Linked DNA regions of Azospira inquinata. The protein of the gene in region 2 interacts with the protein of the main gene of each other region in a pairwise test. Links are inferred from orthologs where the notes say so. Each region holds a gene or a part of one and is shown on either strand. Other genes may lie near its edges.

What was found.
Region 1: the proteins of ssb (region 2) and Azoinq_RS06850 interact in binary tests that used the Escherichia coli proteins (3 or more experiments, as listed by UniProt). The link is inferred for Azospira inquinata from one-to-one orthologs.

The regions. Positions count from the first base shown.
Region 1 is NZ_CP064782.1:1,501,622-1,504,923, forward strand. The notes cover bases 273-3,264. They hold Azoinq_RS06850 (primosomal protein N'), read right to left. Parts: upstream 2,781-3,264; coding sequence 765-2,780; downstream 273-764. Other genes in these bases: Azoinq_RS06845 (MOSC domain-containing protein), read left to right, coding at 273-616; hemE (uroporphyrinogen decarboxylase), read right to left, coding at 3,172-3,264. In the rest of the region: more of Azoinq_RS06845, read left to right, coding at 1-272; more of hemE, read right to left, coding at 3,265-3,302.
Region 2 is NZ_CP064782.1:807,744-810,859, forward strand. The notes cover bases 46-2,851. They hold ssb (single-stranded DNA-binding protein), read right to left. Parts: upstream 1,781-2,851; coding sequence 1,310-1,780; downstream 46-1,309. Other genes in these bases: Azoinq_RS03585 (tetratricopeptide repeat protein), read right to left, coding at 46-1,227; Azoinq_RS03595 (MFS transporter), read right to left, coding at 1,814-2,851. Outside these bases: more of Azoinq_RS03585, read right to left, coding at 1-45; more of Azoinq_RS03595, read right to left, coding at 2,852-3,031. UniProt on the Escherichia coli protein: Plays an important role in DNA replication, recombination and repair. Binds to ssDNA and to an array of partner proteins to recruit them to their sites of action during DNA metabolism. Acts as a sliding platform that migrates on DNA via reptation.

The DNA.
Region 1 (3,302 bases), 690 kb from region 2 along the record:
GGACGGCCGCCCCAGCGGCATCTACAAAACCCTCCGGGACACCCCCCTCACCGTGACCACCCTGGGCATACAGGGGGACCACCAGGCGGACCCTCGGGTCCATGGGGGTCCGGACAAGGCCATTCACCTCTTTCCCCGGGAAAATTACCGGGCCCTGGCCACGGCCTTTCCCCACCTGGCAACGCGCCTGGTGCCCGGGATGCTGGGGGAAAATCTCAGCACGGCGGGCGGTGACCAGGCGGCGGTGTGCATCGGGGACCGCTACGCCTGGGGAGAGGTGGTGCTGGAATTAAGCCAGCCCCGCCGCCCCTGCTGGAAAATCGACGCCCGCCTGGAGCAGGACGGAGTGGCCGCCTACGTGGCAGAGCAGGGCCTGACGGGCTGGTATTTTCGGGTGCTGCGGGGAGGCCTTGCCCCGGCCCGGGGGCAGCTTACCCTGGTGGCACGCCCCAATCCCGGCGCCACCCTCACCGCCCTGGCAGACCTCATGGGCCAGCATCGCCCGTCTATAGGGGCCCTGGAAGCAGCGGCCCGGTGGCCGGGGCTGGCAGGGGATGTGGCCCGGCGCTTGAGGCAGCGGGCGGATTGGCTGGGCCACCAGCCGGAGACCGACTAGGGGCGGGCAAGCTAGAGCGGGAATAGGGGAGATCGGGCTGGGCGTTCCCCATGGGCTTTGGGGAAAAGACCATCTGGCGGGGCTAATCCGGCCTATCAAAGGCGCTCTCGGCACCAGACCACGGTGAGGCGCAGGCCCAGGCCCCCGTCTAAAACTCCAGGGGATCCACTTCTAGGTGCCAGCGCAGCCGGGATGGTGCTTTGATGGCCGTAATTTCCGGCACCCAGGCGGAAAGAAAGGCCTGGAGCGCCGGGCGCACCATGGATTCCGCCAGTAGCTGGCCCCGCTCCAGATTGGCCAGCCGGGCCATGCGCATGGGCACCGGGTCATAGAGGGCCACGGCCCGCCCCTGATCCAGAGCCGCGCCCCGGGCCCGGGCCTCACTGAGGAACTTGAGGGCATCCCCCATATCCGGGGCTTCCGCCCGCAGCATGGCCTGGAAGGCAAAGGGAGGAAAGCCCGCCTGGCGCCGCTCTTCCAGTTGGGAAGCGGCAAAGGCCGGGTAGTCGTGCTGTACCAGGGCCCCATACAGAGCATGGCCCGGCTGCTCGGTCTGGATCAGCACCTCCCCGGGCAGCTCGGCCCGGCCAGCCCGCCCCCCCACCTGCATGAGCTGGGCGAAAAGCCGCTCCGGTGCCCGCCAGTCGGCGGCGAAGAGGGCCGCATCTGCCCCCACCACCTCCACCAGGGTAAGGCGGGGAAAATCGTGGCCCTTGGCCAGCATCTGGGTACCCACCAGGATATCCGCCCGGATCGCCGGGTCCGTGCTGTGGATCTGGGCCAGCAGGCCTTCCCATTGCTTGCGGGAGCGGGCCGAATCCCGATCCACCCGCAGGATATGGGCCTGGGGAAAGCGCTCCGCCAGGGCCTCTTCCAAGCGCTGGGTGCCCCGGCCAAAGGGGTGGATGTCCTGATTGCCGCAGGTGGGGCAGGCCCGGGGGATAGGGGTCTCGAAACCGCAGTGGTGGCAGCGCAGGCGCCGGTCCGCCAGATGGAGCACCAGATTGGCGGCACAGCGGCGGCAGCGGGAAATCCAGCCACAGGCCGGGCAGGCCAGCACCGGGGCATAGCCCCGCCGGTTAAGGAACACCAGACTCTGTTCGCCCCGCTCCAGGCGTTGCTCCAGGGCCTGCCAGAGGGCCTGGGAAAGGCCGTCCTGGAGCTTTTCCTTGCGGGTATCCACCAGACGCACCGTGGGCAGCTGGGCGTTGGCCACCGCCCGATCCCCCAGGGTGAGGAGGGTGTAAGGGTGTTTGTTGCCTTCCCCGATGGCATTGGCCCAGGATTCCAGGGCCGGGGTAGCGGAGCCCAGCACAATGGGCACAGCCCGCTCCCGGGCGCGGAACACGGCCACGTCCCGGGCGGAATAACGCATTCCGTCCTGCTGCTTGAAGGAGGCGTCGTGCTCCTCATCCACCACAATCAGGCCCAGGTCCGGGAGCGGGGTGAATACGGCCAGCCGGGTGCCCAGCACAATGCGGGCGCTACCGTCGAAGGCCGCCTTCCAGTGCCGGGTGCGGGCCGCTTCCCCCAGTTCGCTATGGAGGGCTACCAAGCCCACTTCAGGAAAACGGCTGCGGAAGCGGGCCTCCAGCTGGGGCGTGAGGTTGATTTCCGGCACCAGCACCAGGGCTTGCCGCCCCTCCGCCAGGGCCCGGGCCACCAGACGCAGATAGACCTCGGTTTTGCCCGAGCCCGTAATACCGTAGAGGAGGAAAGGATGGAAGCCGGGACCGGCCCCCAGCACCGCCTCCACCGCCTGGGCCTGGCCCGGGGTTAGTTCCGGAGGCGGCGCCCCGGGGGGCACCTTGGCTCCAGCCCGGACAGCCCGGGCCTTGGGGGGATGGGGGCGACGCAGGCCCACGGGCAGGGCGGCCAGCATGGCTTCCCCCAGGGGCACATGGTAATAAGCGGCGCAGAAGCCGCAGAGACGCAACCAGTCCGGGGGCAGGGGGGGCAGGTCCCGGAGAATCTCATCCACCGGCTTCAACTGCTCCGGCGGCAGCTCTCCCTGTTCCAGCACCTCGGTGATGATGCCGATCTTTTCCCGATGGCCGAAGGGCACCCGCACCCGGCGCCCCACGTCCCCCGGCACCCCGTCCGGGGCCAGGTAATCGAATTGACGATACAGGGGAACATCCAGGGCGACCCGCACCACAGCCATGGCGGCTCAGCTCCGAACCAGGGAGAGAGGGAGCAAAAACCCGCCTTCCATGGGGAAGCGACAGGGGCATGGGGCGGCCCCCCGCACCCGGCCAGGGCGGAAGATCGGCCCCCCCTGGGCCTCCCAGGCCTGACCCGGTTTTTTCCCCACACAGGCTGTGGATAACTTTGTGGGTTTTTTTGCCTTCCCCGTGACCTGCCCGGGGGATAACACCTTCCGCCTACCCGCTGTGATAACAAAAGCATCACTTTTATTCATGTAAATCATTAGCTTATTTAAGACTCTTAATTCTCTACAATGAATTGTGACGCTTTGTATCGGGTGGGGAAAACTGTGCATAAGTCTTGGGACAACCGGGGGAGCCTCGGGCCCACCCCGGTCCCCTTCCGGCTCAGGCGGGGAAGCGGGTGTAGCCGTGCACCGTCTGCACCAGGGCACTCACGTTGTCCGGCGGGGTGAATTGGGAAATGCCGTGGCCCAGGTTGAAAACATGGCCCGTATTGCCCGGGCCGAAGGCTTCCA
Region 2 (3,116 bases):
GGCCAGATGCACCGCCGCCGTATCCACGGAAATAAGCAAATCCAGCTGCTCTAGCACCGCCGCCGTATCGGCGAAATCCCGTAATTCCGGCCCTACGTCCAGCAGGGGCAGGTCCGTGGGCAAGGTCACCCCCGGCCCGGGGGGCACCAGGCAGATCAGGCGCAGGCCGGGCAGGGACCAGAGGGGCGCCAGCCCATGGAGATCGGGCAGGGAGCGGTGCCGGTCATTTTCAAAGCGGCTATTGCCCCGCCACACCAGGCCCAGGCGAAAACCATCGGCGGGCAAGCGACAACGCCAGTATTCCCGCCGTTCCGGAGAAACGGACAGATAGGGGACGGTAGCGGGCAAATCCGCCAAAGTGGTATGAAAAAGAGCCGGCAGACTAAGGGGCAGGACGCAGAAATCGTGGGGAGCCAGCGCCAGGTCCGGGGACCAGGCCACCACCTGGTCAGGCCCGGACAGGGTCTGAAATAGGGGCAACAGGGGCGCCCGGCACACCAGGGTCAGGCGGCTCACCCCCCGGGCTTTGAGCAGGGGCACATAACGGCAGAACTGGATTTCATCCCCCAAGCCCTGTTCAAACCACACCACCAGGGAACGTCCCGCCAGGGGCTCCCCCCGCCATTGGGGAAAAGGTAGATCGGGCACATGGATGCCCAGACGGTTTTCCGGCGCCAGCCGGGCTTCCAGCAGGGGCCAGGCCTCGGCCCAACGCCCCTGACGCAACAGCAGATAGCTGTAATTGAAGCGGGCCTGGGCATGGTCCGGATTAAGAGCCAGGGCCTGGCGAAAGCAGGTCTCCGCGGCCTGATCTCGATTCAGGCAGGCTAGCAGCACCCCCAGATTGGAATGGGCTGGCCCCAGGCTGGGGTCCAGGGCCAGGGCCTGCCGGTATTCCGCCTCAGCCTCGGGGAAACGCTCCAGGTCTGCCAGGAGACGGCCAAAACTGTTGTGGATGGCCGCTATCCCGGGCAACAGGGTCAGGGCATTGCGGAAGCTGATTTCCGCCGCCCTGTGCCGCCCCACCTCCCCCAGAACAATGCCCAGATTGGCCCAGGCTTCCCCCAGACCGGGGTTGGCCTGCAAGGCCCCCAGGAAATGGTCGGCGGCCTCCGCTGGATTCCCCTCGGCAAGCAGGGCGCAGCCCCGATGAAAGGCCTCGGCCCCAGGCACCGCCGCCGTTTCCATATCCGTTCCCGTTTGGGACCCCAATGTTTCCCCATCCATGGTCCGCTCCCCCTCCACAAAAAAACAGGCCCGGAGCGCTAGGGCGGTCCGGGCCTGCTATTAAACGGCAAAGGCTGCCGAATTAAAACGGAATGTCGTCATCCATGTCGTCGAAAGACGGGGCCTTTTTCTTGGCCGGGGCGGGAGCGGCGGAGCGCTCATAGTCCCCACCGGCGCTACCGCCACCGTAGGAATCCCCAGCGGGGGCGCCGCTGCCTTCCCGGCGGCCCAGCATCTGCATTTCCGTGGCTTCGATTTCCGTGGTGTAACGCTCCTGGCCTTCCTTATCCTGCCATTTGCGGGTGCGGATGCGGCCTTCGATATAGACGGAAGAGCCCTTTTTCAGGTACTGGCCGACGATTTCCGCCAGCTTGCGGTAGAACACCACCCGGTGCCATTCGGTCACTTCCCGGCGTTCACCGCTAGATTTGTCTTTCCAGCTTTCGGTGGTGGCCAGACGGACATTGGCCACCGCATCCCCATTAGTCATGTATCGGGTTTCCGGATCGGCGCCCAGGTTGCCGACCAGGATTACTTTATTCACAGAAGCCATGCAGCCCCCCTTGAAAGTGTTGGTTTAAAAGAATTATTGCGCCTGCTGCTGGGAGCGGGGCGGCGGGACCACCATGGACAGGCTGAACACCAGCCAGGCCAGCCCCAAGACGGTGGTACATCCCCAGACCGCCCCGTTGCCCAGGCGATGGGCCAGGGTGCCCCCCACAGCCCCGCCGAGGAACAGGCCGATGGACTGGGTGGTGTTATAGATGCCCAGGGCCGCCCCCTTGGCTTCGGGGGGTGCGATCCGGGAAATCAGGGACGGCTGGGTGGCTTCCAGAATGTTGAAGGCCACAAAAAACAGGGTCAACCAGATGGCCAGGGGCCAGAGGCCACTGCCGAAGAAGAAAAAGCCCAGTTGCACTACTACCAGCAGGGCCACGGCGGCGTTGAACACCAGCTTCATCTTGCCGTACTTTTCCGCTGCGATCACGGCGGGCACCATGCCCACAAAGGAAATCAGCACGGCGGGCAGGTAGATTTTCCAGTGTTCCCCCACGGCCAGCCCACCGCTTTGCACCAGAGCGGAGGGAATGAGCACCCACATGGCGGTTTGCATGACGTGGAGGGCGAAAACGCCGAAATTGAGGCGCCCCAGACGACCGTCCTTCAACACCCGGCCAAAGCTGGCGTCCCCTTCCGCCTTCACCGCGGGGGGCGCGTCTGGCACCACCTTGAGCACTACCCCGATGGCCAGCACGGAAAGGGCCCCGGTAATGAGGAAAATACCCGGCATACCGATAAGGCCATACAGCACGGGAGCCGCCACCATGGAAAAGGCGAACACCAGGGCGATGGAACCGCCGATCATGGCCATGACCTTGGTGCGATGCTGTTCCCGGGTCAGGTCCGCGGCCAGGGCCGTGACGGCGGCGGAAATGGCACCGGCGCCCTGAATCACCCGGCCCACCAGGATCATGGGCAGATCCTGGGCCACAGCGGCCACAAAACTGCCAATAGCAAACAGCACCAGGCCGAAGACGATCACCGGCTTACGCCCGAAGCGGTCGGAGGCCAGGCCGTAGGGAATCTGGAAGAGGGCCTGGGTCAGGCCGTAGGCCCCGATGGTCAGGCCCACCATGGCCAGGTTGCTGCCGCTGGGCAGGGAATGGGCGTACACCGCAAAAACCGGAAGAATCAGGAAGAGGCCCAGCATGCGCAGGGCGAAAATACCGGCCAGGCTGACCCCGGCTTTCTTTTCCTGGGCATTCAAGCCGTCAGCGACGGCAGGGGAAACGGAAGACGACATGGGAGTGGTAAGGGAGATAAACCCAAAGAGACCGGTTTTCCGGCGGGAAGTTGCGTATCTTATCAGGTTTGCCCTGACCCCAGTC